DNA from 3 places in the Nocardioides sp. W7 genome. Region 1 is predicted to be linked to each of the others. Evidence: predicted binding sites of a transcription regulator. Region 1 holds the regulator's gene; each other region holds the start of a gene.

Evidence for each region. The regulator LexA, encoded in region 1, represses DNA repair genes until DNA is damaged. The targets are predictions, from matches to a motif close to TCGAACANNTGTTCGA.
Region 2: MUB56_RS00740 (alpha-ketoglutarate-dependent dioxygenase AlkB) is a predicted target of LexA. The motif match lies at 3,181-3,196, and genes of this name have one in related genera.
Region 3: MUB56_RS19280 (HNH endonuclease signature motif containing protein) is a predicted target of LexA. The motif match lies at 7,143-7,158, and genes of this name have one in related genera.

The regions. Positions count from the first base shown of each region.
Region 1 covers NZ_CP095078.1:1,927,616-1,937,825, forward strand. Annotated here, with positions in the region: gene MUB56_RS09120 (ATP-dependent DNA helicase) at 1-298, shown strand, start outside; gene MUB56_RS09125 (MXAN_6640 family putative metalloprotease) at 310-1,875, opposite strand; gene lexA (transcriptional repressor LexA) at 1,955-2,671, opposite strand; gene MUB56_RS09135 (LysM peptidoglycan-binding domain-containing protein) at 2,946-3,278, shown strand; gene MUB56_RS09140 (hypothetical protein) at 3,389-3,760, opposite strand; gene MUB56_RS09145 (mismatch-specific DNA-glycosylase) at 3,861-4,367, shown strand; gene MUB56_RS09150 (IS30 family transposase) at 4,622-5,746, shown strand; gene nrdR (transcriptional regulator NrdR) at 6,116-6,634, shown strand; gene MUB56_RS09160 (vitamin B12-dependent ribonucleotide reductase) at 6,785-9,688, shown strand; gene MUB56_RS09165 (hypothetical protein) at 10,102-10,210, shown strand, end outside.
Region 2 covers NZ_CP095078.1:131,203-141,412, reverse strand. Annotated here, with positions in the region: gene MUB56_RS00760 (xanthine dehydrogenase family protein subunit M) at 1-214, shown strand, start outside; gene MUB56_RS00755 (SRPBCC family protein) at 214-984, shown strand; gene MUB56_RS00750 (lipopolysaccharide assembly protein LapA domain-containing protein) at 1,062-1,397, opposite strand; gene MUB56_RS00745 (aldo/keto reductase) at 1,434-2,309, opposite strand; gene MUB56_RS00740 (alpha-ketoglutarate-dependent dioxygenase AlkB) at 2,554-3,168, opposite strand; gene MUB56_RS00735 (ABC transporter ATP-binding protein) at 3,275-4,018, shown strand; gene MUB56_RS00730 (ABC transporter permease) at 4,031-6,574, shown strand; gene MUB56_RS00725 (GntR family transcriptional regulator) at 6,699-7,418, shown strand; gene MUB56_RS00720 (hypothetical protein) at 7,424-7,765, opposite strand; gene MUB56_RS00715 (hypothetical protein) at 7,859-8,215, shown strand; gene MUB56_RS00710 (hypothetical protein) at 8,217-8,960, shown strand; gene MUB56_RS00705 (hypothetical protein) at 8,957-9,256, shown strand; gene MUB56_RS00700 (copper homeostasis protein CutC) at 9,448-10,152, shown strand; gene MUB56_RS00695 (DUF4031 domain-containing protein) at 10,168-10,210, shown strand, end outside.
Region 3 covers NZ_CP095078.1:4,073,703-4,083,912, forward strand. Annotated here, with positions in the region: gene MUB56_RS19255 (hypothetical protein) at 1-242, shown strand, start outside; gene MUB56_RS19260 (ATPase, T2SS/T4P/T4SS family) at 246-1,943, shown strand; gene MUB56_RS19265 (type IV pilus twitching motility protein PilT) at 2,186-3,367, shown strand; gene MUB56_RS19270 (type II secretion system F family protein) at 3,443-4,660, shown strand; gene MUB56_RS19275 (AIM24 family protein) at 4,789-5,454, shown strand; gene MUB56_RS19280 (HNH endonuclease signature motif containing protein) at 5,848-7,092, opposite strand; gene MUB56_RS19285 (hypothetical protein) at 7,316-7,612, shown strand; gene MUB56_RS19290 (aromatic ring-opening dioxygenase LigA) at 8,057-8,434, opposite strand; gene MUB56_RS19295 (pilus assembly PilX N-terminal domain-containing protein) at 8,921-10,210, opposite strand, start outside.

The DNA.
Region 1 (10,210 bases):
CCGGATCCCCTTCCCGCGTCCCGACGACCCGCTGATGTCGGCGCGCCAGCGGGCGGCCGACAAGGCCGGCGGCAACGGGTTCATGCAGGTCGCCGCCACGCACGCCGCGCTGCTGATGGCGCAGGGCGCCGGTCGACTGATCCGCACCACCTCCGACCGCGGCGTCGTCGCCGTCCTCGATCCTCGGCTGGCGACCGCTCGCTACGGCGGCTTCCTCAAGTCCAGCCTGCCGCCGATGTGGACCACCACCGACCCGGCCGTGGTCCGCAAGGCCCTGGCCCGGCTCGCCGCCGGCTGAGGCCTGAGCGACTACGCCAGCGCGCGGACCTGCACCCGCAGGGTCAGGTCGTCGTCGAGCGAGCGGCCCCGGCAGGAGTGGACCGTGCCGCGGCCGCAGCGGTAGCGGGTGGCGGCGTTGACCAGCGTGACGTCGACGTACCTGACCCGGCCGGCCGCGAACGGGAGCGTGATCCGGGCGCCCCCCGACCGGTCGACCCGCACGACCCGGGTCCGCAGCCGGCCCGACTCCTGACGCACGGTGAGGACCGCGGCCGTCGGTCGGCTGCGGCGCGGGAGGTCGACGGTGATCCGGAGCCTGCCGGCGCGCCGGGACGCACCGGTGTCGGGTCGGTAGCGCAGGGTCCCGCTGCCGAGGTGGTCGAGGGTGAGCGCGGCGCGGCGGCTCTGCCCGCGCGCGACCCGGGCGCTGCTCTCCGGCGTGGTCGCGGGGTAGCGCGAGCCCTCCGCGTAGCTGCTCCTGGGATGGCGGTTGGCGGCGGAGAACCGGGCGACGGTCGCGGTCATCGACCGTCCGCGCTCGCCCAGCACGGCCTCCACGGCCTGGATCGAGTACGCCGGTCCGGCGGCTCGCTCCCAGATCTCCCGGATGATCGTGGGCAGCCCGCCCTGTGCGCGTGGCTCCACCTCGCTGAGGTGGCGGAAGAAGATCCAGCTGCCGTAGACCCGCATCCCCTCGCCCTGGTCGAGCGGGACCCCGGGCTGGCTCATCGGGCTGTTCCGGAGGTACTGCACGTTGTCGTTGACGCCGTCGTACACCTCGTCCTCGACCCAGGTGGCCGTCGACTCGAGGAACCACGGGTCCTCGGTGAGGTCGTAGGCCAGCTGGACCGCGTGGAAGTACTCGTGCGCGAGCGTCACCTGGAGGTTCTCGGTGGGGGTGTGGGACGGGAACTCGGCGAAGTCGTTGTCGAGCGCGCAGTACGCCGTGGCGCTGCGCTGCTGGGCGCTCGTGACTCCCTCGGGGGCGCAGTAGCCGTAGATCCCGTCCCCGCGGGTGCCGCTGTCGACGAGGTAGACGTCGAACTGGTCGAGTCCGCCACCGCGGATGCCGTCCGCGACCGGGCGGCGGTAGCCGGCGCCCGCGTAGGTGCCGCTGACCTCGGCCAGGGTCGTGAAGACCAGGTCGACGTAGTCGGGGCGGCCGTTGCCGTTGCCGTCGGAGAGATCGGGGGCGTCGGAGGTCTGGCGCGCCCAGTGCACGCAGAAGCCGTCCTGGCACGCCGCGGTCGGCTGGGCGCCGGCCCGGTAGCCGAACTGCTGGGGGTCGGGGTTGTCCGTGGGTCGGGCCAGGATCCGATCGGCCTCCGCCCGGCGGGCCGCCGGGAGAGCGGTTCGGCTCCGGGCGAGCTCGAGCAGCACCAGGCTGGCGTCGCGGCCCGACGAGCTGCCGCGCAGGAGGCCGTCCGCCTCCTCGAGCACCTGGGCGGCGCGGGCTGCCGGGCCCTCGATCGGGTGTCCGACCGGCTCGCCGTCCCAGCCGCTCGCGCCTGAGGCGGCGCCCGGCTGAGTCAGCAGCGCGGCGGCGAGGACGGCGGCGCCGACGGTCGCGAGCAGCGTGCGGTGGCGTGCGGGCACGAGGTCTCCAACCGGGAGGGAGCGGGCGGGCAATCCTCGCACGCCCGCCCTCGTGAACGGCCCGGTCCAGCCTCCTCGCTCAGACCTTGCGCAGGACCGCGGTGACCTTCCCCAGGATCGTCGCGTGGGTGCCGTCGATCGGGTCGTAGGCCTCGTTGTGGGGCATCAGCCAGACCTTCCCGTCCTTGCGCTTGAAGGTCTTGACGGTGGCCTCGCCGTCGAGGAGGGCGGCGACGATGTCGCCGTTCTCGGCGGTCTGCTCCTTGCGGATCACCACGTAGTCACCGCTGCAGATCGCGGCGTCGACCATCGAGTCACCGGCGACCTCGAGGAGGAAGAGCTCACCCTCGCCGACCAGCTGACGGGGGAGCGGGAAGACGTCCTCGTAGCGCTCCTCGGCCAGGATCGGTCCGCCGGCGGCGATCCGCCCGAGCAGGGGGACGTTGGTCGGCACCGGGGCGGCGTCGCCGACGCCGGTCTCGTCGTACGACGACTCGTCGGCACCGGAGAGGGCACGCCGCGCGGCCATCACCTCGGGCAGGAACACCTCCAGCGCGCGCGGCCGGTGCGGGTCGCGCTTGAGGAAGCCCTTCTCCTCCAGCGACTTCAGCTGGTGCGCCACGCTCGAGGAGCTCGTCAGCCCGACGGCGTCACCGATCTCGCGCATGCTCGGCGGGTAGCCGCGCTTCTCGATGCAGTCCTTGATGTGCGCGAGCACGCGCTGCTGGCGCGGGGTCAGTCCGGTGGCGTCGGGCGGCCCGTCGGGCAGCTCGCGGACGTTCTTCTTCGTGGCCATGGTGATGCCTTTCGCCGGGATGCTCGTGGGCTCACCGTACCGAGATGCGGCTCCGGCTTCAAACATGTGTTCGAAGGGCGTGTCGTCCCGATCCGTTCGAACAAATGTTCCCCCGGTTCTTGATTTCGTTCGAACAGGTGCTCTAGTCTCGCACACATGTTCGATCGAACGTCTGATCGACCAGCTGGCCAGCACCGGACTGTCGGTGGGCGCGGATAGACATTCGCTCGTGGCCAGGCACCCAGGCTGACCGCCACTTCCCCAGGAGGTCCCGATGAGCACGATGCAGATGTCCGACCTGTCCCTCACTCGCGGCGAGCTCCGGCTCACCCGGCGCGGCCGGCTGGTGATCTTCCTGCTCGGGCTGACCCTGGTGCTCGGGATCGGCCTGATGCTCGCCGCCGGGTCGGTGGCCACGCCCGAGCCGGGCACCGCGGAGCCCACGACGGTCGTCACGGTCGGCACCGGCGAGACCCTCTGGGACATCGCGGCAGGTGCGGCCGAGGACGGCCAGGTCCAGGAGATGATCGAGCACATCGAGCGCCTCAACGGCCTGGAGTCGACGGTGCTCCTCGCCGGCCAGGAGCTCCGGGTCCCGACGGAGTAGCGCCACCACAGACTTCGCCAGCCGCTTCGACCCCGGCTGGCGAGCCGGGGAAGACAGGGGCGGGGCCACGAGGTGGCCCCGCCCCTGCGGCGTTTCGGTGTCCGAGGGGGTCAGCGGGCCGCGCGCCGGCCACCGGGCGGGCGCGGCGCGGGCGGGGTCCGGTCCGCCGTCTCCGACGGCACGGGGGACTCCGGTGACGGCGGGGGAGCGGTGATGCCGAGCCCGCGGAGCAGACGGGCGACCATCATCAGGCCGAGGAAGAGGCAGGCGATCGCGCCGGCCGAGGCGAGGGCGAGGAACAGCCAGGCGCGCTCGTCACCGGATCGGGCGCTCGCGCCGAAGTCGATGGCGGCGTACACAAGGTAGCCCCAGGCGACGACCGCCAGGGTCACCCCGACGGCGAGCAGCAGCAGTCGGGGGCGGAAGGTCCGCGGTGGGCGTGCGGCACGTCGCGACCCTGCTCGCTTTCCCTCGCCCGCCACGCCGGTCATTGTGTCGCACCGACCCACACGGTGTGGGAGGACCCGCGCATCCGGCGGCAGCTCCGTGCCCTGAGTTTGGTGCGGCCCGGAGAGTGAAGACGTGGAGGTGCTTCCGGACATCGTGGGTCCTGAGCCGATCGTGGTCTTCTGCGGCCTGGCCGGCGCGGAGTCGACCAAGTGGCGCGAGCACTACTACGCCTCGCCGGGCAACAGCTTCTGGGAGTCGCTCCATCTCAGCGGGCTGAGCCCCCGCCGGCTGCGCCCCGACGAGGACCGGCTGGTCGCCGAGCTGGGATTCGGGCTGACCGACCTGGTGGGGCACTGGGACCCGCGCTGGGTGGAGGTCGACGAACTGGCGGCGAAGGTGGAGCGGTGGCGACCGGAGTGGCTGGCGTTCACCAGCAAGGGCGTCGCGCACGAGGCCGCGCGTGCGCTTGGTCGCCCGGGACGGCCGCACCTGGGAGTCCAGGACTGGTACGTCGGGCCCGCGCAGGTCTTCGTGCTCCCGGGGACGAGCGGCGCCAACCAGCGCCGCGACTACGACGGTCGACCGAACCGGCTGTCGTGGTGGCGTGACCTCGCTGCCCTCGTCGGTCGCGGCGCCTGAGGCCGGGCTCGGCCCGTTGTCGGGGCCGTCGGGGTAGTCCGTCACACCAGCGGGGATGAGACGACGGCAGGCTCAGGCGGTCGAAGCAACACCTAGTGAGTGAGGTGTTGGTGATGGGACGTCGACCGCTGCCGTACGAGGTTCGTGCGCGGTTGTTTGATTCGATCTGTGCGGGTCGTTCGGTGTGGCACTCGGCTCGGTTGGTGGGCGTGTCACGCGATACCGCGGGCGTGTGGTGGCGTCAGGCTGCGCCCGTGACGCTGAGGATCCTGCATGGACCAGACGGTGGGCTCGGGACTGTTGCGGGGCATGAACGCCCGGCGCGAGGAGTGTCGGGCGAGCCTGGTCTGCGTCGGCGGTTGAGCAGTGAGGATCGCGCGGTGATCGCGGCGGGGGTGCAGCAGCGGCTGCTTGCCGAGCGTGCGGGGCGACGTGGACCGAGCCTGGAAGCGATCGGTGCGTTGATCGGGCGGGACAAGTCGATCATCAGCCGCGAGATTGCCCGCAACAGCGGACCCGACGGCAGCTACTACGGTTCCTTGGCGCACCGCCAGGCACTGCTGAGGCGTCGACGACCAAAACCGTTCCGACTCCTCGAGAACCCCGGACTGTGTCGCCGGATCGAGGCCTGGATGGATGAAGGCTGGTCACCCCAGCTGATCGCCACGGTCCTGCGTGGTGATCACCCACGCACGATCATGGACCGTGTGTCGCACGAGACGATCTACCAGGCGCTCTACGTCCAGACCCGCGGCAGCCTGCGCCAAGACCTGGCCCGCAACCTGTCCACGTCACGACGGGCCCGCCAGCCGCGAGGAAGCGTCGACCGACGGGCGAAGAGCCCGTACCGCGAGGCGTTCAAGATCAGTGATCGTCCAGCTGAGGTCGCCGACCGGGCCGTGCCCGGCCATTGGGAGGGCGACCTGATCTTGGGCACCGCGAACGGGTCGGCGGTGGGCACCCTGGTCGAACGCTCCACCCGGTTCGTGATCTTGCTGCACCTGCCCGGACGTCACGACGCCGCGTCGGTGGCCGAGGCGATGATCCGCGAGATGGGCAAGCTCCCCGTCCACCTACGGCGGTCGTTGACCTGGGACCGCGGCACCGAGATGGCCGGCTACCGCGATATCCAGGTCGCCCTCGACGACATGCCGGTCTACTTCTGCGACCCGCACTCGCCCTGGCAACGCGGCACGAACGAGAACACCAACCGGCTCCTGAGGTTCTGGTTGACCAAGGGCACCGACCTCTCGGTCCACACCGCCGACGACCTCGCCCACATCGCTACGACCCTCAACCAGCGGCCACGACCTACCCTCGACCTGAAGACTCCAGCCCAAGCGCTGGCCGAACTGCTGTCAGACCCGGCAGCAGCCTGACGTTGCTTCGACCGATTGAACCCGCCCGACTCTTAGCCGCTCTGGTGTGACGGACTACCCCGGCAGTTCACTCCCAGTCCGAGCCCGACAGCGGCGCGGCGGGTCGGCTCGGACGCCGCTGACCTGCGGTTTCGCGGGCGGTCGGGATGTGCTCGGCCGCGACACGCCGGGCCGCTTGCGCGTCGCTGCCAGCAGGCGTACGGTTCCCCACATCTAGTACTTACATCGCTGTAGTTATCCACATCTAGTGCACAGGTAGAGCCGGAAGACTCACAGCGAACGGCGTGTTCTACACAGAGAAACCCCCCGTTATCCACAAGCTCGCACCTCTTCGGGGGTGGTTGAGGCGTGCCCGGAAAGGAGACCCAGATGCACTGTCCGTACTGCCGTGGCGCCGACACCCGGGTCCTCGACTCCCGGGTCGCCGACGACGGCGGCTCGATCAGGCGCCGGCGTACCTGCTCGGGGTGCACCAAGCGGTTCACCACCGTCGAGATGATGCAGTTGACGGTCCTCAAGCGCTCCGGCGCCACGGAGCCGTTCACCCGGGACAAGGCGGTCTCCGGAGTCCGGAAGGCCTGCAAGGGCCGACCGGTCACCGAGGACCAGCTCGCCTGTCTCGGCCAGGCCGTCGAGGACGCACTGCGGCTCTCGGGGGCGGCCGAGATCCCGGCGAACGAGGTGGGCCTGGCGATCTTGGGCCCGTTGCGTGAGCTGGACGAGGTCGCCTACCTCCGCTTCGCGAGCGTCTACCGGGCCTTCGAGTCCGCCGACGACTTCGAGGACGAGATCGCGATGCTGCGCGCCGAGCGCGCCCCCACGGTGGTCGAGGAGGTTGCGCGGCAACCCTCTCGGGACACCGTCCCTCAGCCCGTCACCACGGGCTGACCCGATCCGCCCGGCACGTAGTGGGGAAGCTGCGTGCCGGGCGCACCACTTGGAGCAACACGCAGGACAGCACGGCCGATACGACTGTCGGTGGCCTCGACGACCATCGACTGCAACAACGACTTACATCACGGGATCAGAGGAGACGGCATGACGGAGACGGTCAGCGGGACGACGACGGGTGCGTCCGCGAAGGGGCGTGCTCTGACCCTGGAACGGGTGTTCAGCACCCCGGGCGTGCACCCCTACGACGAGCTCACCTGGGAGCGTCGCGACGTCGTCCAGACGAACTGGAAGACCGGTGAGTCCGTCTTCGAGCAGCGCGGCGTGGAGTTCCCGGACTTCTGGTCGGTCAACGCCTCCACGATCGTCACGACGAAGTACTTCCGCGGCGCCGTCGGCACCGACGCCCGCGAGTGGAGCCTCAAGCAGCTCGTCGACCGCGTGGTGAAGACCTACACCAAGGCGGGCGTCGAGAACGGCTACTTCGCCTCCGACGTCGACGCCGAGGTCTTCGAGCACGAGCTGACCTGGCTGCTGGTCCACCAGTACTTCTCCTTCAACAGCCCCGTCTGGTTCAACGTCGGCACCGAGTCGCCGCAGCAGGTCTCCGCCTGCTTCATCCTCGCCGTCGACGACTCGATGGACTCGATCCTGAACTGGTACAAGGAGGAGGGCTTCATCTTCAAGGGCGGCTCCGGTGCCGGCCTGAACATCTCCCGCATCCGCTCCTCCAAGGAGCTGCTCCGCTCCTCCGGCGGCACCGCCTCGGGCCCCGTCTCCTTCATGCGCGGCGCGGACGCCTCCGCCGGCACCATCAAGTCCGGCGGCGCCACCCGGCGCGCGGCCAAGATGGTCGTGCTCGACGTCGACCACCCCGACATCATGGAGTTCGTCCAGACCAAGGCGCGCGAGGAGGACAAGATCCGCGCGCTGCGCGACGCCGGCTTCGACATGGACCTGGGTGGCGCCGACATCACCTCCGTCCAGTACCAGAACGCCAACAACTCCGTTCGGGTCAGCGACGAGTTCATGCGCGCCGTCGAGGACGGCACCGACTTCGGTCTGCGCGCCCGCACCAACGGCGAGGTCATCGAGCGCGTCGACGCCCGTGAGCTGTTCCGCAAGATCGCCGAGGCCGCCTGGGAGTGCGCCGACCCGGGCCTGCAGTACGACGACACGATCAACGACTGGCACACCAACCCGGAGACGGGCCGGATCACCGCGTCCAACCCGTGCTCGGAGTACATGTCGCTCGACAACTCCTCGTGCAACCTCGCCTCGCTGAACCTGCTGAAGTTCCTCAAGGAGGACGACACCTTCGACGGCGAGCTGTTCGCGAAGGCGGTCGAGTTCATCATCACCGCGATGGACATCTCCATCTGCTTCGCCGACTTCCCGACCGAGGCCATCGGTCAGACCACGGTCGACTACCGCCAGCTCGGCATCGGGTACGCCAACCTCGGCGCCCTGCTCATGGCGATGGGCCTGGGCTACGACTCCGAGGGTGGCCGCACGATGGCCGCGACCATCACCTCGCTGATGACCGGCGTCTCGTACAAGCGCTCCGCCGAGCTCGCCGGGATCGTCGGCCCGTACGCCGGCTACGCCCGCAACTCCAAGGCCCACCAGCGGGTCATGCGCAAGCACCAGGCGGCCAACGACACGATCCGCACCCTGTCGATCGCCGACAGCCAGGTGCACAAGCTCGCGACCGAGGCCTGGGACGCGGTCGTGAAGACCGGGGAGGCGAACGGCTTCCGCAACGCGCAGGCCTCGGTGCTCGCGCCCACCGGCACCATCGGCTTCATGATGGACTGCGACACCACCGGCATCGAGCCGGACTTCTCCCTGGTGAAGTTCAAGAAGCTCGTCGGCGGCGGCTCGATGCAGATCGTCAACCAGACCATCCCGCGCGCGCTGAAGAAGCTCGGCTACGTGGAGGAGCAGGCCGAGGCGATCGTCGCCTACATCGCCGAGCACGGCCACGTGATCGACGCCCCCGGCCTGCGCCAGGAGCACTACGAGGTCTTCGACACCGCGATGGGCGCCCGCTCGCTGAAGCCGATGGGCCACGTCCGGATGATGGCCGCGGCACAGCCGTTCCTCTCCGGTGCGATCAGCAAGACGGTGAACCTGCCGGAGTCGGCGACGGTCGAGGAGATCGAGGACGTCTACCTGCAGTCGTGGAAGCTCGGTCTGAAGGCGACCGCGATCTACCGCGACAACTGCAAGGTCGGCCAGCCGATGTCGTCCGGCAAGGGCGAGAACAAGGGCACCGACTCCAACGTCTCCGCCGCGACGGAGGCCGTGGTCGAGACCAAGGTCGTCGAGAAGGTCGTCTACGCCCCCACCCGCAAGCGGCTCCCGAAGTCGCGAGTCTCGCGCACCACCTCCTTCACGGTCGGTGGCGCCGAGGGGTACCTCACCTCGGGCGCCCACGACGACGGGGAGCTGGGCGAGGTCTTCCTCAAGCTCGGCAAGCAGGGCTCGACCCTGGCCGGCGTGATGGACGCGTTCTCGATCGCGGTCAGCATCGGCCTCCAGTACGGCGTGCCGCTGGAGACCTACGTCTCGAAGTTCACCAACCTGCGCTTCGAGCCTGCCGGCCTCACCGACGACCCCGACGTCCGGATGGCGCAGTCCCTCATGGACTACGTGTGGCGCCGGCTCGCGCTGGACTACCTGCCCTTCGAGCAGCGCGCTGCTCTGGGCATCTACTCCGCCGAGGAGCGTCGACGCCAGCTCGAGACGGGTTCCTACGAGCCCGTCGAGGAGACCGGTGCGGCCGCCGAGCTGATCGAGGACGTCGCCCCGGCCGCGAAGTCCTCGGCGGTCGAGGTGGAGATCACCGACGTCCCGGTCGCCTCGACCGAGACCCCGGCCGCCGCCAAGCCCGCTCCCCGCGAGGCCCACACCACGGCCGAGCTTCTGGAGAAGCTCAGCGGCACCGCCGTCGACTCTCCGCTCTGCTTCACCTGCGGCACCAAGATGCGCCCCGCCGGCTCCTGCTACGTCTGCGAGGGCTGCGGAAGCACCTCCGGCTGCAGCTGATTGTGAAGTTGCCCGGCTCCCTCACCAGAAGTTGCCCCGCTCGGCAGCGGCTGGCCTCGTGTCAAACCGCATCATCATGACGTTGGTGAAGAGCTCGCACAGCCGATGACGATGAACGATCGTCGGCGGCCCGGCTCCCCCATGAAGGGGGCGCCGGGCCGTAGCTGCGTCCGAGGAGGCTCGACCAGATCTGTGAGGGCCTCGGGGGCCCTGGGCACGGTGACCTGCGACAGCTCGTCGGCTGCGCGCACACGCTCTGCGCCCGGCTGTCGTCGGCGCCTCATGATCCACTGCAGGCGGACCATCAGGCCCAGCTGTCAGCACCTGGAAGCTGCACGCGGGAGTACGCACACGGTCGATGGTTGGGCGAGAGGAAGTACCGCGGTCGCGCAGCGTGCCAGCGAGGTGGTGGCGTGAGACGCGAGTACGTCGTGACGATCCCGGACGCCGAGGCAGCCCGGTTACGTGCGTTCAGCAACAAGGCGGCAGGCAAGAAGCACTGGCCGCTGGGGCCGAACCGCA
Region 2 (10,210 bases), 1.8 Mb from region 1:
GCTGACCAACATGGGCTCGACGCCGCTGCGCGCCCGGGCGGTCGAGGAGGCGCTGGCGGGCCAGTCGCTGTCCGAGGACGTCGTACGCGCCGCCGCGGAGCGGGCGACCGAGGGCACCGACCCGCCCTCCGACCTCAACGGCGCCGCGGACTACCGGCGGCACCTGGCCCGGGTGCTGACCCGGCGTGCGGTCCTCGCCGCGGCGGGCGCGTAGTGGACCTCCAGCACCGCTTCACCGTCCCCACCTCGGTAGAGGAGACCTGGGCGCACTTCAACGACATCGCGTCGGTGGCGGAGTGCTTCCCGGGCGCGACGGTCTCCTCGGTCGATGCCGACACCTTCGCCGGGTCGGTGAAGGTCAAGCTCGGCCCGATCGCGCTGGTCTACAACGGCTCGGGCCGCTTCGTCGAGAAGGACGAGGCGGCGCACCGGTTCGTGGTCGAGGCCAACGGCAAGGACAAGCGCGGCAACGGCACGGCCGGCGCCACGGTCACCCTCTCGATGGCGGTCGGCGCCGACGGCACCGAGGTGGAGGTGCTCACCGACCTGGCGATCACCGGCAAGCCGGCCCAGTTCGGGCGCGGGGTGATGCAGGACGTCTCCGACAAGCTGCTGGGGCAGTTCGTCGCCTGCCTCGAGCAGCGGCTCTCGGGTCCGCCGGCCGGTGCGGGCGGCGAGGCGGGCGGTGAGCAGGACACCGAATCCGCTTCGCCGACGGTGGACGGCTCACCGCCGGGCCGGCACGCCGGTGAGCAGTCCACCGAACCGGCTCCGGCGACGGTGGACGGCTCACCGCCGCCCGCTGCCGCCCCGCCGCCGCGACCGGCCCCGTCCCGGCCCCCGCCGGCGCGCGCGCAGGCCCCGGACTCGGTCGACCTGGGCGCGGCCGTCGTACCCGTGCTGGTGAAGGCGTACGGCAACGTCGTCGCCGCGGCGGTCGTCGGGCTGCTGCTGGGCTGGCTTATCGGGCGGCGCCGGGGATAGTCCGTCACACCAGAGGGGCGGATCGCCCCCGGGACCCCGCTCGTGTGACGGAGTACCCCGCCGCGCGCGTCAGTCGGTCAGCGTCGGTCGCGCTTGACCCGGCGGCGCACCTGGAGCAGCCGCAGCGAGGCGGCGAGGATGGCGATGAGCATCCCGGCGGCGGCAGCGATGAGCAGGGTCGCGGCGAGCGGCGCCGTACCCTCCCAGCCGAGGTAGGAGACCTCCACCGACTGGGTGTTCTGGACGATGAAGACGACGAGCAGGACCAGGACGACCGAGGCCACCACGACCGCGACCCAGGCGCCGCTGGTGCGGGACCCGCGCAGGGGATCCTTCGCGGGCGGCTCGTCATGGCGGGTCTCTGAGGCCGGTGCCTGCGGCTCGGGGGGTGCGGGATCGGTCGACTCGCTCATGCTCCCCGGTGCCCGCCGGCACCGGGGAGCACACGCTCAGCCGACGGCGGCGGAGAGACGCTCGAACTCCGCGTCGCTCAGCTCGAGGCCGGCGGCGGCGGTGTTGGACTCCAGGTGGGCGACCTTGGAGGTGCCGGGGATCGGCAGCATCACCGGAGAGCGCCGCAGCAGCCAGGCCAGGGCCAGCTGGGACGGCGTCGCGCCATGCTCGCGGGCGGCATCGGCGAGCGGTCCGTCGTCCTTCGACAGAGCCCCCGTCGCGAGCGGGAACCACGGGATGAACGCGATGCCCTCGGCCTCGCAGTGGTCGAGCAGTGCCTCGGCGGACCGGTTCGCGAGGTTGTAGAGGTTCTGCACCGACACGATCGGCGCGACCTCCTGGGCCGCCTGCAGCTGCGCCACGTCGACCTCGGAGAGGCCGAGGTGGCGGAGCTTGCCCTCCTCGCGCAGTGTCGCGAGCTCGCCGACCTGGTCGGCCAGCGGGACGGTCGGGTCGATCCGGTGCAGCTGGAACAGGTCGATCCGCTCCAGGCCGAGGCGGCGCAGGCTGGTCTCCACCTGCTGGCGCAGGTACTCCGGGCGGCCACAGGGGACCCAGACGTCCGGTCCGGTGCGCAGCAGCCCGGCCTTGGTGGCGACCACGACGTCGTCGGCGTACGGGTGCAGCGCCTCGCGGATCACCTCCTCGGAGTAGAACGGGCCGTAGGAGTCGGCGGTGTCGATGAAGGTGATGCCGAGCTCGACGGCCCGGCGTACGACGGCGACGGCCTCGGCGTGGTCGCGGGGCGGGCCCCAGACGCCGGGCCCGGTCAGCTGCATCGCGCCGTACCCGAGGCGTACGACGGGCAGGTCGCCGCCCAGGGTGAAGGTGCCGCTGGCGGCCGCGAGGTTGTCGGTGGGGGTGGTGGTCACCTGCCCAGCCAACTACGGCGGGCCAAACTCGCCGCCGCCCTCGCTGGTCGAGTAGCGAGCGCCAGGCCTCGTTGGTCGAATTGCGAGCCCAGGCTTCGTTGGTCGAGTAGCGAGCGCCAGCGAGCGTATCGAGACCCCGGTGCTCGGTCTCGATACACCGGTCGCGACCTCGATACGTCGGTCGCGCGGCTACTCGACCTGGCCGCTTCCTCGTCGCCCGAGCGAGCTCGGGCGACGGGGCGGCTCAGAACACGTTGAGCGGCCGGAACTGCACCGAGACCCGCGGACCGGCATGGGCGACCTTGGGTACGGCGTGCTCCCAGGTGCGCTGGCAGGACCCGCCCATCACGACCAGGTCGCCGTGGGCCATCTCGACCACGACCGCGTCGCCGCCGTTGCGGGGCCGAAGGTGCAGCTTGCGGGGGTCGCCGAGGGAGACGATCGCGACCATCGTGTCGTGGGTCTTGCCGCGGCCGATGGTGTCGCCGTGCCAGGCGACGCTGTCGCGGCCGTCGCGGTAGTAGCAGCATCCCGCTGTCCGGAACGGCTCGCCCAGCTCGGACAGGTAGTGCTCGCTGAGCGCGTCGCGCGCCTCGTCCAGCCCGGGGTGGGGGAGCGGGTCGCCGATCAGGTAGGTGTGCACGAGCCGGGGTACGTCGACGACGCGGTCGTACATCTGGCGGCGCTCGGCGCGCCACGGTACGTCGGCGACCAGCCGCGCGAACACGTCGTCGGCGTCCGGGACCCAGGCGGGCAGGACGTCGACCCACGCGCCGCGGGACAGCTCGCGGCGCTCCAGGCGGGAGAAGTCGGTGACCCCGGCGGGGGCCGCCTGGAACAGCGAGCTCTGGAAGTCCATGATCCGATCGTATCGAACAGACTTTCGATACGCGAGGGGTGAGCTCAGGGACCGCTCGGGGTCAACCCGGTGGCGCACTGTCGGTGGGACACGCGAGCATCTGGTCATGACCGCCGCCCCCGAGACTCCGACGATCGCCTGCCGGGTCCGCAACCTCACCAAGACCTACGGCACCGGGCAGGCGCAGGTGCGGGCCCTCGACGACGTCACGGTCGACATCCACGCGGGCGAGTTCACCGCGGTGATGGGGCCGAGCGGCTCCGGCAAGTCCACCCTGATGCACTGCCTGGCGGCTCTCGACACCGCCGACAGCGGTCAGGTCTTCGTCGGCGACCAGGAGCTCAGCAGCCTCGACGACAAGGCGCTGACCCGGCTGCGCCGCGACGAGATCGGCTTCGTCTTCCAGTCCTTCAACCTGGTGCCGACGCTCAGCGCCGAGGAGAACCTCCTGCTCCCGCTGGCCATCGCGGGCCGCAAGCCCGATCCGGAGTGGTACGCCGCGGTCGTGGACACCGTCGGCATCCGCGACCGGCTGCGCCACAAGCCCAACGAGCTCTCGGGCGGCCAGCAGCAGCGGGTCGCGGTCGCGCGGGCCCTGGTCAGCCGGCCGCAGATCGTCTTCGCCGACGAGCCGACCGGCAACCTCGACTCGCGCTCGGGTGCCGAGGTGCTGGAGCTGCTGCGCCGCAGCGCCGAGCTGGGCCAGACGATCGTGATGGTGACCCACGACCCGGTGGCGGCGTCGTACACCGACCGGGTCGTCTTCCTCGCCGACGGCCGGGTCGTCGACGAGCTGCGCTCGCCGACTCGCGAGCAGGTCCTCGACGTCATGACCCGGATGACGGCGTAGGGGACCGGGCCGATGCTCCGCGCCGCCCTCAAGAGCCTCCTCGGGCGCAAGGTGCGCCTGCTGATGAGCACGTTCGCCATCGTGCTCGGAGTCGCGTTCGTCGCGGGGACGCTGGTCTTCTCCGACACCCTGAACCGCAGCTTCACGGCGCTGTTCGCCTCGACGGTCGGCGACGTCGTCGTCCGACCCGAGGGCGCGATGACGGCGATGGGCGACCTGTCCACGCAGACGGTCCCGGCGGACCTCGTCGACCGGCTGGCACAGGTCGAGGGCGCCGAGCGCGTCGACGGCAACGTCTCGGCGATGAACGTCGTCGTGCTCGACACCGACGACAAGGTCGTCGGCGGCTTCGGTCCGCCGTCACTGGGGTCGAACTGGACCGGCGCCCCGGCCGGACACGGTCTCGAGGGCCTCGTCATCACCGAGGGCCGCGAGCCCGCCGGCGGCGGGGAGGTCGTGCTCGACGAGAGCACGGCCGAGAAGGCCGGCTACGGGCTGGGCGACGCCGTCTCGCTCAACACCGCGGGCGCCACCGCGACCCTGGCGCCCACCCTGGTCGGGATCGCCGGCTTCCCGGAGGGCGGCTCTCTCAACGGGGCGACGCTGGCCGTCTTCGACACCGTGACCGCCCAGGACCTCTTCCTGGCCGGCGCGGACGCCTACTCCGACCTCTGGGTCACCGCCGGGGACGGGGTCTCCCAGGAGGACCTGCGCGAGCGGGTCGAGGCCGAGCTGCCCGACGGGCTGGAGGCGGTCACCGGCGACGACGCCGCCGACGAGGCGGCCTCCGACCTGCTCGAGGCGATCTCGTTCCTCACCACCTTCCTGCTGGTCTTCGCCGGCATCGCCCTGGTCGTCGGCGCCTTCCTGATCGTCAACACGTTCTCGATCCTGGTCGCCCAGCGCAGCCGCGAGCTCGCGCTGCTGCGCGCCCTGGGCGCCTCCAAACGGCAGGTGCTCGGCTCGGTCCAGCTCGAGGCGCTGGTGCTCGGCCTGCTCGGGGCGACCCTGGGGCTGGGGCTCGGGGTGCTGCTCGCGATCGGGCTGCGCGCCGTCTTCGCCCAGGTCGGGCTCGACCTGTCCGGTCAGCCGCTGATCTTCGCGCCGCGGACCGTCGTGGCGGCGTACGCCATCGGGGTGGTGGTCACCATGGCCGCCGCACTGCTCCCGGCGCTGCGCACCACCCGGATCGCGCCGGTGCAGGCGCTGCGCGACGACATCGTGCTGCCGGAGTCGACCATCCAGCGCCGCCTCCAGGTGGGGGTGGTGCTCGTCGCCGCCGGCCTGGCCTCGCTCTTCGCCGGCCTCGGCGACATCGTCGAGGTGCCGCACGGCGGCTGGTTCGTCGGCGCCGGCGTACTCGCGATCCTGCTCGGCGTCGCGGCCGCGAGCCCGGTCATCAGCCGACCGTTCCTCGCGCTGGCCCGCACGGTCTTCGCCCGGCTGTTCGGGACCGTCGGCAACCTCGCCGGCCAGAACTCCCTGCGCAACCCCCGTCGTACGACCGCGACGGCCTCCGCGCTGATGATCGGCCTCGCCCTGGCCTGCACGATGGCGATCGTCGGCGACTCCGCCAAGGCCTCGGTCGACAAGTCCATCGAGGAGAACTTCGTCGGCGACTTCGTCGTGAGCAACGTGGTCGCCGGGTCGTTCTCGCCCGAGGTCGCCGAACGGCTCTCGGCGGTCGAGGGCGTCGTCCGGGTGGTCCGCCAGCGCTACACCGGCGGCACGATCGACGGCTCGCCGCAGGGTCTGGTCGGCATCGACGCCGACGGCGCCGAGTTCCTCGAGCTCCGGGCCGCCGCCGGTGACGTCACCGCGTTGCGCGACGACACCGTGCTGCTGCAGGAGACCTTCGCCGACGACGAGGGACTCGAGGTCGGTGACGACCTGGAGATCGAGATGCCCACCGGTGAGCAGCGCTGGGAGGTCGTCGGCATCTACGAGGACAACCCGGTGCTGTTCTTCCCGGTCGTCACCACGGTCGAGACGCTCCTGGCGACGGGCGCGCAGGACAAGGACAACGCGCTGATCATCGATGTCGACGAGTCCGCGACCGGGGTCGGGCAGCGGCTGGAGGAGGCGATCGCCGACCTGCCGATCGTCACGGTCAAGAACCAGGTCGAGTTCGCCGAGGAGCAGCGCGAGCCGATCGACCAGTTCGTGCTGCTGATCTTCGCACTGCTCGCCCTGGCCCTGGTGATCGCCGTGCTCGGCATCGTCAACACCCTCGCCCTCTCCGTCATCGAGCGCACCCGCGAGGTCGGGCTGCTGCGCGCGATCGGGCTCTCGCGCCGCCAGCTGCGCTGGATGATCACCCTCGAGTCGGTGGTCATCTCCGTGCTCGGTGCCGTGCTGGGCGTGCTGCTGGGGGTGTTCTTCGGCATCGTGCTGATGTACGCGCTGCGCGACGAGGGCCTGGAGGTGATCAGCGTCCCGGCGGGCCAGCTCGCGGTCTTCCTGGGCCTCTCGGTGGCGATCGGCGTGCTCGCCGCGGTGCTCCCCGCCCGGCGGGCCGCCCGGCTCGACGTACTGCGGGCGATCGCGACCGAATAGCTGCCGGCTCGCTTCGCTCGCCGGGCTGTTGGTTCGGCCGATCAGGCTCGCTTCGCTCGCGATCGGCCGGGCAGATCCGGGATTTGGCTGACGGAGGGTGTCTAGTCCATCTACCCTCGCGCTTGTGGAGGAAGTACTGGTTCCGGACGGGCGCTCGCTCAAGCACGTACAGGTGCGTGAGTACGTCCGATCCCTGGTGACCGGTAGCGCCCCTGGATCGCCCGCTCCGTCCGAGCGTGAGCTGGTGCACCGCTTCGGCGTCGCCCGGATGACGGTGCGCCAAGCGATGGACGCCCTGGTCGTCGAGGGCCTGCTGGAGCGGATCCCCGGTCGCGGCACCTTCGTCGCGCGGCCGCGTCGTACCGCCAGCCGGATCACCAGCTACACCGAGGAGATGGCGCGCCGCGGCATGCTCGCCGAGTCGCAGACCCTCCTCGCCCGGCGCGAGCAGGCCGGCCCCGGCGTCGCCCGGGCGCTCAGCCTCACCGAGGGCGACGCGGTCATCCACTGGCGCCGGCTGCGCCGCGCCGACGGCGTCCCGATGTGCCTGGAGGACGCCTACCTCAACGAGGTGCTGCTGCCCGGCTTCCTGCAGGGCGGCATGCCCACCAGCCTGTACGACGCCCTCGAGTCGCGCGGCCTGCGTCCGTCGTGGGCCGAGGACTCCATCAACGCCGACGCGGGCAACCCCGAGGAGTGCGCCCTCCTCGAGATCGAGCCCGGGACCGCGGTCCTGCGGCACTCGCGCCGGGCGATCGCCGGCGACAAGATCGTCGAGGTCTCCCGCACGGTCTACCGCTCGGACCGGTTCACCCTGTGGGTGCAGCTCGGCCAGGACGGCTGAGCGCCCTACAGCTTCCCGAGAGCCGCGACCGGCTCGCCGGTCTCCTCGCACACCCAGACCGGGTCCGGTCCGCCGAGGTCGGGCTGGATGTAGAGGGTGTGCACCGGTCCGTCCTCACAGATCGAGCACACGGGCCACCGGCCGGCCGACTCGAACAGGGCGTCCTGGACGTCCTGGGCGACCAGCCCGGCGACGTACACCTCGCCCTCGGGCCACTGCTCGGCCCACCACTTCCGGGCGGAGACGGCGTCCTCGAGGGCACTGACCGCCGCCGCCGTCGCCTGACCCCGGGCTGACAGGTCCGCGAGCACCCGAGCCCGCGCATCGAACAGCAACGCGTTGTCCACAGCCCCATTGTGCTCGGGTTTCAAAGAGCGACCCGGCCGGGCACGCATCGGGCACCGGCCGCGTCGGGTGGCCGCGGGGCTCGGAGGCCGAGGATGGGTGGGAACGACGCAGGTGCAGAGGTGTTCGTGGAGCGGTGGGCCGACCTGCAGCGGCTGCCGCTGGTGATGGACGAGGTGGCCGAGCAGGCCGACCGGATCGTGGCGCACGCGACGACCTGGGTGGCCAACCGGGCCGGCTTCGAGCCGAGTCCCGTGTGCCTGCTCCGGCCGCTGGCCGAGGCCATGGAGGTGATCGGGACGGCCTTCGGCCGGATGGGGGACGAGTTCGCCGAGTCCTGGGCCGACGTCCGGACCGGGGTCGTGATCGCCGAGCGCGAGCTGGCTGGCTCCGACGCGCGCGCCGTCGAGGCCAGCGCCGCGATCTCCCGGGCCCTGGGCGGGGTGGCCTGAGATGCCGCTGCCGACCCTGGACCGGATCCCGCTGGAGGCGCCCGACAAGGGCCAGGCCCAGCTCACCCACGACGCCACCTTCACCGCCTGGGACGACGCGTTCACGACCATGCGCGACGTGGTCAACCACGGCATCGACGCCCTCAACCACGTCGGCGCCGGGCTGCCGCGACTGCCCGAGGAGAGCCTGGAGTCGCTGCTGATCCTGCCGCTCACCGGCGACTACGCGACCATCCAGCGCAATGCCGCAGCCTGCGTCGACGTCCGCGACGCCCTGCACGCCTGGGGCGACAACATCCTGCGGATCTCGCTCGCCGTCGACCCGGCCTGGCACGGCCAGGCGGCCGCGGCGTACCTCCTCCGCGTCAACGCCTTCGGCCTCGCCGCCCGGGGCATCGGCGAGACGGTGCGGCTCGGTGCGATCGTGTTCGAGGAGATCGCGAAGGTCTCCGAGCGGATCGGCATCGAGGTCGAGCGGCTGGTCGTCGAGCTCGGCAAGACCCTGGTCCGTCTCGGGCGGCGGCTCCTGTCGAAGATCGCCGGCCCCGGCGGCTGGGCGGCGTTCGCGGGGGAACTGCTGCTGAAGGGGCTGGACGCCGTCACCGACATCATCGACGACGTACGACGGGTCCTGGAGCTGATCGACCACCTGCGCGAGCTCCGCGACGTGGTCGTCGACTGGGTCGAGGAGCAGCGGCACCGCCTGGGGCTCTTCCGCGACCTCCCGTCGCTGGTGCGCTCGTGAGCGCGTCTCGCACGGCGGTCGAGACGGCCCTGACCCATGCCGCCGCGGCCACCGAGCGGGCCGCGGTCGTCTCGCGCGAGGCGCCCGTCGACCTGGCGGTGCAGGTCGCCCTCGCGGAGGCGGGCGCGGCGTCGGTCGACGTGGGGGAGCGCGCGATCGCCGACCGGGTCGGCCGTGGCCTGCTCGGTTGGGACGACGTGTGGCGCGACCCACAGGCGCTGGGCCCGGAGGGCGTCCGCCTGGTCCAGCGGGCGCTGGTCCTGGCTGCCCGCGAGATCGGCCGGGAGGCGCCCTGAGCGGGTGCCATGCTCAGGCGGGCCGACCCGTCACATTCTCGGCGTTTTCTGCGGTGTGCCGTCGCAACAGTGACGGATCGGTGGGGCGTCGTACGGCGTCCGCTCAGCGACCCGTCGATCCCGCCGCGACACGCCGCGAAAGGTGCCGAGAAAGTGACGGGTCGCCGGCCGGCGGGCCCTAGCATCGGGTCATGGGCGAGGTGCTCCTCGAGGTGACGGTGCTGCATCAGCGCGACGTCCCGGGCGCCTGCGAGGGCGGGGCCGACCGGCTGCACCTCGTCGCCGGGAGCCCGGACGACCCGACTTCCCCGGAGCCGGCCCTCGTGTCGGCGGTGGCCCGGGCCAGCGACGTACCCGTCTTCGTGCTGCTGCGGCTCAACGACTCCTGGACCACGACCGGGGGTGAGCTCGCCCGGCTGCTCGGCCTCGCCCACGACTACCTCGGCGCGGGTGCGGCGGGACTGTCGTGGGGGTTCCTGGACAGCCGGCTCGAGGTCGACACGGAGGTCTGCGCGCACCTCGCGGAGCGACTGCCCGGGGTGCCCTGGACCTTCCACGAGGCCTTCGACCACGTCCTGGAGCCGGGCCGCTCCTGGCAGCAGGTGCTGGACCTGCCCGGCCTGGTGGGAGTCCGGTCCGCGGGCTCGCCCCGCGGCATGGGCGTGGGCGGCGAGGACCTGCTCGCCACCGCGCAGTCCGACCCGGACGTCGCGCGGCTGCTGATGGCGGGCGGCGGGCTGCTCGCCGAGGACGTGCCGTGGCTGCTGCGGGCCGGGGTGCGGCAGTTCCACCTGGACCTGCAGGCACGTCCCGGGGCGACGTACAAGTCGTACGTCGACGCGGGCCACGTCCGCTCCTGGCGCCGGCTGCTGGACGACTCGCTGCAGCGCATCTGAGACCCTGTCGGGGAGATGACGATCCTCATCGACCCGCCGAACGTCCCCGCCCACGGCC
Region 3 (10,210 bases), 2.1 Mb from region 1:
ACGTCAAGCCCGCCGACCCGCTCCCGGAGCTGCCCGAGCTCGCCGAGATGTGCCTCGCCCGGGTGGACCACGAGGACGACGACGGGCTCGCCGACGCGTTGGCGCGCCTGGACCTGGCCGAGCGGCAGCTCACGGCGTACCGCCGAGCGCTCCACGAGCGCATCGACGAGGCGACCGGCGAGCTGATCCTGCGCTACCGCGAGGACCCACGCGCCGCCTTGGCGCTCATCCCACAGGAGTGACCCATGAACGCACCCGCACCGGCCGGCGAGACCGCCCACGTCCTCCTCGAGCACGGCCTGATCACCGAGGACGACCTGCGCCGCGCCACCGACCGGGCGGGGCTCGAGGGCCGTCCCGTCGTCGAGGTGCTCCTGGACCAGGGCGCGGTCGACCGGACGGACCTGCTGCGCACGACCGCCGCTGCGGCCGGTCTGGGGTACGTCGATCTCACCGACTACCCGGTCGACGGCAGTGCGGCCGCCCTGCTGCCGGCCGACTACGCCCACCGCTCGGCGGTCCTCCCGCTGAGGCAGGAGGACGGCGAGCTGCTGGTGGCGGTGTCCGTGCGGCAGGCGGGCAACATCGAGCTCAAGGACGACCTGACCCGGATCACCCGCCGCCACATCCGGTTCGTGATCGCCAACCGGGCCGAGATCGTGACCAAGATCGGGCAGGTCTACCGAGCCGAGGGCGAGCTGCAGGACCTCACCTCCGGCCTGACCACCGACGAGGACAGCCACGACGGCGACCTCGCCGACCTCACCGAGGTCTCGGACGAGGCACCGGTGGTCCGGTTCGTGAACCTGCTCATCGACCAGGCGATCAGCGACCGCGCCTCGGACATCCACATCGAGCCCGCCGAGAACGAGCTGCGCGTCCGCTACCGCATCGACGGCGTGCTCGTCGACGCCCACCGCTCCCCCAAGAACATCCAGAACGGCGTCATCTCGCGACTCAAGATCATGGCCGAGATGAACATCGCCGAACGGCGGGTGCCGCAGGACGGCCGGATGTCGCTCAACCACCGCGGGCGCCGCATCGACCTGCGCGTGGCGTCGCTGCCGACGGTGTGGGGCGAGAAGATCGTGGCCCGCATCCTCGACAACAGCCAGACCCGGCTGGGGCTGGAGGACCTCGGCTTCAGCCACGGCAACTTCGAGCGGTACCGGGAGTCCTACACCAAGCCCTACGGCATGATCCTGGCGACCGGGCCGACCGGGTCGGGCAAGTCGACGACCCTCTACGCCACCCTGAACCAGCTCAGCCGGACCGAGGTCAACGTGATCACGGTCGAGGACCCGGTGGAGTACCGACTGCCCGGGATCAACCAGGTCCAGGTCAACCAGAAGGCCGGTCTGACCTTCGCGGGCGCGCTGCGCTCGATCCTGCGCTCCGACCCCGACATCGTGCTGATCGGCGAGATCCGTGACCACGAGACCGCACAGATCGCCGTCGAGGCCGCGCTCACCGGTCACCTGGTGCTCTCCACCCTGCACACCAACGACGCGCCCTCGGCCGTCACCCGGTTGGTGGAGATGGGCATCGAGCCGTTCCTGGTCGGCTCCGCGATGGATGCCGTGGTGGCCCAGCGGCTGTGCCGCACGCTGTGCCCGCACTGCAAGGAGAGCTACCAGCCGGAGCCGGCCGAGCTCGTCCGGGTCGGCTTCTCGCCCGCCGAGGACGGCGGGATCCCGACGCTGTTCCGGCCGGTGGGCTGTGCCCGGTGCGCCCGGACCGGGTATCGCGGCCGGATGGCGCTGCACGAGGTCATGACCGTCACCGAGGAGATCGCCCACCTCGCCGTCAGCCGGGCCTCCACGGAGGCGATCGCGCGTGCGGCGTACGACGGCGGGATGGTCGGTCTCAAGCAGGACGGCTGGGCCAAGGTCGCCCAGGGCCGCACCTCGATCGAAGAGGTCCTGCGCGTCGTCGTGATCTGACCGGGACCCTCAAGTCCCGCGATCCCGGCGCCGATGACCGAGGTGGTAGATCCCCATCGTCCGCCGGAGGAATCGTGTCCGACCTGATCCGGAGCCGTTTCGGCCTCCCGACGACCCTGCCCCGCCCCGAGGCGCCTCGGTCGACGACCACTCGCACCGCCCCCGCGCCCCCGCCCCCGCTCCCGCCCCCGGCTCCGGTGGCCCGAACCGCCACGCTGGCGCCACCGGCCCCGGTCCGGACCATGCCGACCCGGCCCCGGCCCGAGGCGACGGTGGCGAGCCCGCTCGCGACCCTCGACGCGATCACGGCCGTGCACGCGCCGGCCGCCACGCCGGTCGTCCTCGACGACCTGCTGCTCGGCCTGATGAGCGCCGGCGGCTCGGACCTCCACCTGACCCAGAACGCGCCGCCGACGATCCGGCTGCGCGGCGACATGGTCCCCCTGCACGGCTACGGACCGATGGACGCCAAGCAGCTGCAGGACCTGCTGTACGGCGTGCTGACCGAGCGTCAGCGCAAGGACTTCGAGGAGGAGCTGGAGCTCGACTTCGCCTACGCGATCCCCGGCTGCGCCCGGTTCCGGGTCAACATCTTCCAGCAGCGGGAGGCGACCGGCGCGGTGATGCGGCTGATCCCGTGGGAGATCAAGGCCCTCGACGACCTCGGCATGCCGCCGGTGATCACCAGCTTCACCGAGCTCCGGCGCGGCCTGGTGCTGGTCACCGGCGCCACCGGATCCGGCAAGTCGACGACCCTGGCGGCGATGATCGACCGGATCAACCGGACCACCAGCGGTCACATCGTCACCATCGAGGACCCGATCGAGTTCCTCCACGAGCACCAGCGCTGCATCGTCAACCAGCGCGAGGTCGGCGAGGACACCCACGGGTTCCAGGCCGCGCTCAAGCACGTGCTGCGTCAGGACCCCGACGTGATCCTGGTCGGCGAGCTCCGGGACCTGGAGACCATCCAGGTCGCCCTGACCGCCGCCGAGACCGGGCACCTGGTCTTCGCGACCCTGCACACCCAGTCCGCCCAGGACACGATCTCCCGGGTCGTCGACGTGTTCCCCGCCGGTCAGCAGCAGCAGATCCGCACCCAGCTGGCCGCCACCCTCCAGGGCGTCGTCTGCCAGAACCTGGTCAAGACCGCCGACGGCCTGGGCCGCGCGGCCGCCGTCGAGGTGATGGTCTGCAACCCCGGCATCCGGGCGATGATCCGCGACGACAAGCTGAACCAGATCCAGGGCTCGCTGCAGGCCGGCGCCAAGGAGGGCATGCAGACCCTCAACTCGCACCTCTCGGCGTTGGTGAAGGCCGGCCGGATCACCTTCGAGACCGGCCTCGAGGCCTGCTCGGACCGCCACGACTTCGAGACCCTCGCCCGGTCCGCCGCGGTGCGCCCGACCCCCGGCTGGTCCTGAGCTCTCGCTGCGCAGCATGCCGGCGCCTGACCCACGCCACCCGCAGAGCCCTTCCAGCCGACCCAGGAGGCCGACATGGCAGCCAGCACGACGACGTACTCCTACAAGGTCCGCGACCAGAGCGGGAAGCTGGTGGAGGGCAGGGTCGAGGCGCCCACCGAGGCCGCGGTCGCCGAGAAGCTGATCTCGATGGGGTACGCCCCGCTGGAGGTGCGGCTGGCCAACGCCGGGCTCCAGCGCGAGATCTCCTTCGGGCTGCCCAAGCGGATCAGGCTCAAGGACCTCGCGATCTTCTCGCGCCAGTTCTCCACCATGATCAACGCCGGCCTGACCATGCTCCGCGCGCTCACGATCCTCTCCGAGCAGGTCGACAACGTCGAGCTGCGCAGGGTGCTGCGCGCGGTCAAGCAGGACGTCGAGGCGGGCTCCAGCCTCTCCGGAGCGATGGGGAGGCACCCCGCCTTCCCGCCGATCATGGTCAACCTCGCGAAGGCCGGCGAGGCCGGTGGCTTCCTCGACCGCGCGATGAACCAGGTCGCCGACAACTTCGAGAAGGAGGTCAAGCTGCGCGCGAAGATCAAGTCTGCGATGACCTACCCGGTCGTCGTGTTCGTGATGGCGATCGTGATGTGCGCCGCGATGATGGTGTTCGTCGTCCCGACCTTCGAGGGCATCTTCACCAGCCTCGGTGGGCAGCTGCCGTTCCCGACCCGGATCCTGCTGATGGTCGCGGGGACGATGAAGTACGTCGTACCCGCCGTGGTCATCGGGATCGTCGCCTTCGTCGCCTGGTGGCGGAAGTACAACCGGACCGAGCGCGTCCGCAACGTCTGGGACCCGCTGAAGCTGCGGATGCCGGTCTTCGGCGGCCTGGTGCAGAAGCTCGCGCTGGCCCGCTTCGCCCGCAACCTCGGCACCCTGCTCGGCTCCGGCGTGCCGATCCTGCAGTCCCTCGACGTGGTCGCCGACACCACCGGCTCCATCGTCGTCACCCACGCCCTGGCCGACGTGCGCGACTCGGTACGCCGCGGCGAGAGCCTCGCCGGTCCGCTCGCCGACCACCCGATCTTCCCGACCATGGTCCAGCAGATGATCGCCTCCGGCGAGGAGTCCGGCGCCATCGACGAGATGCTGCACAAGGTCGCCGACTTCTACGACGCCGAGGTCGAGGCCACCACCGAGCAGCTCAGCGCGATGGTCGAGCCCCTGATGATCGCCTTCCTCGGCGTCATCGTCGGCAGCATGCTCGTCGCCCTCTACCTGCCGATCTTCAACGTCGGCAACCTGCTCTGACGCCCGGAGCAGGTCTCCACGGGCCAGCGTGGACACGCGCGGCGGCGACGGGATCATCGTGTCCCAGTTCGCGCCGCTCGGCTGACGCGTAGCCTGCGACAGACCGCGCTTCGATCCGGAGGAGACCCATGCGCAGCGACCTGTTCGGCACCAACCTCGAGTCGGCAAGCGGGGACCGCTTCTCGTTGCAGAACTCCCGGATGCTGCGGGTCGCGCTCGACGGGGAGGTGATGGCACGGCAGGGCGCGATGATCGCCTACCAAGGACAGGTCGACTTTGCCTACCAGGGCTCCGGTGGCATGGGGAAGTTCCTGAAGAAGGCCTTCACCGGTGAGGGCATGCCACTGATGAAGGTCAGTGGCCGCGGAGACGTCTTCTTCGCCGACGACGCGATGGAGATCCATCTGGTCAACCTCGACAACGACGCCCTCACGGTCAACGGCAGCAACGTCCTGGCCTTCGACACCTCCCTCACCTGGGACATCAAGCGGGTGGAGGGCGCTTCGATGATGGCCGGCGGCGTCTTCAACACGACCTTCACCGGGACCGGCACCGTCGCCATCACCACGCACGGCGCACCGGTCGTCCTCAACGTCGACGCCCCGACGTACGCCGACATCCAGTCGGCGGTGGCCTGGTCCTCCTCCCTCACCACGACCGTACGGCGCACCGCGGGAGCCGGTGCCCTCATCGGTCGCGGCTCCGGCGAGGCCTTCCAGCTCGCCTTCAGCGGTCAGGGATTCGTCGTCGTCCAGGCCAGCGAGGGCCGGACCGTGGCGACCCACGCCCACTGACGGCGCGCCCCGCAACGACCCCGTTCCCGACGCACGGGGCAAGGCGGCACCACTTGAGCGTCGAGCGGACCATCACGTCCAAGTCGCCGGCACCCGAGCGATTGCTCAGCCCTCCCGGCTCGTCCCACACGGTGTGCCGCTGGTACTGCTCGAACTCGATCTCGCTTGTCCCTTCAATGCCTCGCGGCACTCGCGCCAGGCCAGTGACGAACTCGGCGGGCTCCCCGCCGATCCCCATCTCGTCGCGATCGTCCTGACCGTTGATGGAAGTGCCGTGCACACCGGAGCCGACCTGGACGCGCAGGATCATTCTGTCGGCACGAACTCGACGGCCGACCTGGCTGTCAATGGCCGTCAATGGCCGTCAATGGCCGTCAATGACAGCCGGGTCAGCTACGTCCGTCGGTGGAAGCGGACTCCGCCGTCCGGGAGTCGATCGGCGGCGTACGTCGGGTCGTGGGCCCGGTGGTGATGGTGGGAGCAGAGGAGCATCCCGTCGGCCAGGTCGGTGCGCCCGCCGGCTGACCAGGGATGTCGATGATGCGCCTCGCACCACGGCGCCGGGATGTGGCACCCGTCGGCGCGGCATTCGTGATCGGTGAGGGCCAGCGCCCGGCGTTGGGCCCGGGTGAACAGCCGCTGCGACCGGCCGAGGTCGAGGACCTCGCCCTTCCCGCCGAGGACGACGGGGACCAGCTTCGCGGTACAGGCCAGGCGGCGGGCCTCATCGGCGGTGATCCGGTCGACCGAGTCGCCCGGAGCCGCGTTGCCCAGCGTCGCGGTGCCGAGCTCGCCTCGCAGGGAGTCCAGCGACATGGTGATCACCAGGGTGGTGGCGTCGCCGCCGTGGATGGGAAGCCGGGACGGGTCGAGGGTCTCCAGGAGCTGACAGAACGCCCGGGCGGCCTGTCGGCCGTAGGGAGTCCGCCGCGACTCCGCGGGTTCGGTCGCATGGGCGTCGTCGCGGCGGGGGTTGGTGAAGGCGTGCAGGTAGGTCGCCAGCCGGGCGGCCGAGGCGTCCGGGATCAGTCCGCTGATCCGGGTGGTCCCGTCCCCCTGAGACCGCATGCCCAGGCGCATCCGCTGGTGCGCGGAGGCCTCGAGGTCGGCCAGCTGGCGGGCCTCGACACCCTCGGCGATCTCCGGGGCGACGACGTCGAGGATCCGGCCACCCAGGCGACGCAGCTCGATCGGATCGAAGCGGGCGGCGTACCCCACCAAGGCCGTCTCGGCCTCGTTGACCACGCACCGGTCGACGGCGGCCGGCAGGTCGGCCAAGGCGCCAGCGATCGCGCGGGCCTGGCCGAGGTTGACCTGGCCGTCACGCAGCGCCGCCGCCAGCACCGGCCGATCCGCCAACGCCACCGCGAGGCGCAGGTCGGCCGCGCAGTCACTCCGACGGCGCCGCGTGGCCGCGGCGATCCAGGCCCCGACATCCCGCGCCCCGGTCTCCTCGGCCACGTCACCGGCGTCGGCGGTGACCCGCAGGCGCAGCTCAGCCACCCGGTCCTCGAGGGCCGCGAGCTCGACCAGGGCGGCGCCCTTGTCGCGGGTGGTCATGAACGCCGCGTTCACGTCGGCCACGGACTTCAGGGCACTGTCGATGACCTGGGTGGCGACCAGGATCGGGTGGTCCATGCGAGCCTCCGAGAGCTCCACGACGGTGCGGGTTGTCACCACGATTCTAGTCGAACACCAGTTCGATTGGAGTGTTCTTCCACAGGCCGCCACCTCCGGCGGCTCTCGTCGCGCTGGACGTTTCGGACCAGCCACGTGGCGATGAGCGCCGTCACCGATCCGACCACTGCCATGCCGACGACCATCAGCGCCGTGGCAATGCACCGTAGTTCTAGGAGACGGCATGGAGATGATCCGCCGTTTCGGCGCCGACACCTATGCCCAAGCCTTGGCGTCGTGGGACTGGCTCGAAGGGCTCGCCGACATGTCGCCGTCGCTGACTAACGCGTTCGGCGCTGTGTTCTTGCAGGCTGAGGACGGCTCGTTCTGGTTCCTGGACACGGTAGGAGGGCAGCTGCATCGGGTCTGGCCGGACGCTGCCTCACTCCAAGCCAACATCAACAGCCCATCGGCAAAGGACGAGTACCTCATGATCGGGCGGGGAAGGACGCCGAAGCCGTCGGCTGATGCCCGCGACTGATCAGGTCCGTCATTCAGAGTTCCGCCGGTTCTGGGCGGAGAACTCTCGACAGAGAACCTGGAGATCTCGGACTTCGTCGTATCAGTGAACCTGGCGGGCGAGATTCACGGTCAGGTCAGGTCGCTTCCGCCGGGCGCACCGATCACGAGCATCACCATTGACTGAGGCGGGACCCGTGGCGATTCGAGCAACGGCAACTACTGAGACCCGCCTCCTGCGTGGCCAGCGCCGCGTCGTCCGCTACGACGTCCGCTACCCCGACGGCCGTGCTGAGCAGGACGTGAACCTCGACCGCGTCCGGCAAGGTGGTCGGTTCCCCGCCGACGCCCAGGCAACGCGCGTTGCCGCCTCAGCGGCATGTCCCGACGTCGGGGCGGGTGACTGGGTGGAGTACGCGACCGGGCGCGGTCTCTCCGACTAACCACTGGGTCGGACAACCGCCACCTAGGTCGCGGCGGCGGTATCCGCGCGCTCAGGAGCAGGTGCGCGCATCCCGAAGCCGATCAGGGTGAGGACGATGCCGAGGACGACCGCCATGCCTGCGACCCCGAAGGCGACGACCGAGGTGAACAAGGACGCTTGCAGGAACGCGGAGTCCATCGCGGTCTCTCGGACCGGATCTTCCCGGTCGAGTTCGGCGTAGGTCTTTCCGCCGGTGATTTCCTGGGTGTGGTGGTCGATGACGTCCGCCTGGCAGTACGCCGAGATCGGGCCGTTCACGTCGTCGCCTGCGGCACAGTCGGCGTCGTCGGCGACGGTGATCTTCTGGTCCGCCAAGGTGGTGGAGATGACCACCCAGGTGGCGACCCCGGCGATCACCATGATGACTCCGACCACGATGGACGTGATTGCCGCTACATTGCGCATATCACTGTGCTCCCTTCGGTCAGCCCCGCCCGACCGGGGTGACCCATATTTCGGACACGACCGTGGCAATGAATCTCTCGGCCCGAACGGAGAGTCCGCCTCCCCCGACGCGGGTGAGTCGACCGTCCGCACCCGCCGCGAAGTGCGCGGTGCTACCGAGAAACCTCGGTCGGCTCGTGGCGTGGCCGTGAACGAGACTCGGGTGGCGGACGAGGGAACCCGAACAACCTCCTCTCGCGTCTATCGGGCGACGGCGCGAGTGAGGACAGATCGCCCCGACCCGCCGATGTGTCTCGTCGAGCCAGCTCATTCTCACGTCCGGGACCGCAACGACCGCAACGACCCCGGGCGCCAGCATGGCTAGGCGTTGCTGCCGCCCGCACTGCTCCTGCCGCGCGGAGTGAGATCGGAGACGCCCGCTTGTGCCGCAAGTCGCGCGGATCAGTAGGCGGCGGAGATCTCGCCGTACGCCTTGATCCCCCAGGCCGAGCGCACCGGGTCGAGGAAGTACGGCGGGGGCGCGAAGCGCAGTCGGGTGTCGTACTCGTAGTTCTTCTCGTAGCCGGTGCCGCCGGTCGTCGCGACCGGGCCGCGGTAGCGCTGGGCGAAGGAGCCGAAGAGGCTCAGGGTCCCCAGACCACTGGTCGTGCCCTTGTCCCACGCCTGGACGCCGAAGCTGTGCAGGAGCGTCAGGATCGAGGCCTGGACGACCGCGTTCTTGAACTTGCCCTTGCCCTCCGGGCGGTCCAGATCGGTGAAGGTGGTGCCCGAGGTCGGCTTCTTGACCGGGTGGTAGATCTTCACCGAGTTGCCGGCGATCAGCCCGAGGGCCTCGGTGCCGGTCTTGCCGCCGTGGTACTTCAGGTGGTCGGTGACGATGATGTTGTTGTCCGCGACGAGCGTCAGTCGCCCCTTCAGGGTCCCCTCGACGTACAGCGTGCCGTAGCGGCAGTTGGCGTCGCTCAGCGTCTCGTTCCAGTCGTCGCCCAGGGGGTAGCCGCCGATCGTCTCCTTCTTGCACGAACCGTTGGCGTTCGTCACCGGGGTCGGCCCCCCGGCGGGGAGGTCGCGCACGATGATCAGGTTGTTGTGCGGGATCGTCAGCGTCTGCGCCGTGGTCGGGTGGTCCTTGAAGTCGGTCGCGTTGCCGCACCCGGGGTTCAGGGTCGTCTGGGAGTACGGGCTCCAGACCTGCATGGTCGAGTACGTCGCCGTGGACGTCACCAGCTTGATCCGGGTCGGCCCCGTGTAGAGGCACCCGGGCTGCTCGGTCTTCGTGGCGTCGACGTAGGTGCGCAGGTCGCCGGCGGTGTCGGGCAGCTCGATCGGCAACCGGTAGCTGATGCCCTTCTCGAAGATCGGGTTCGCCGACGAGCCCGCCTTCGCGTAGCACTGCTTGCCGGTGGGCTTGGCGCAGTCCGGCCAGGAGGTGGTGGCGGTGCCCTTGAAGCGGACCGCCCCGCCGGTGAGGATCCGGTCGTTGGTGTGCAGGGGGCCGTTGATGACGTCGCCGCCGGCGAACTGGATGTTGACACAGTCGGAGTGCCGCGGGCTGGCGGTCGGCCACCAGGTGCGCACGCAGTTGGTCGCCGCCCAGGTCGTGCTCCGCGGGGTGCCGTCGTAGGTGGAGTCGTTCGCCGGGTCGATCTCCTCGTACATGGTGTAGTAGAGGAACTCCCCGAAGCCGCCGCGCCGCAGCACCGTCTGCACGGAGCGGGTCACCTCGCCGAC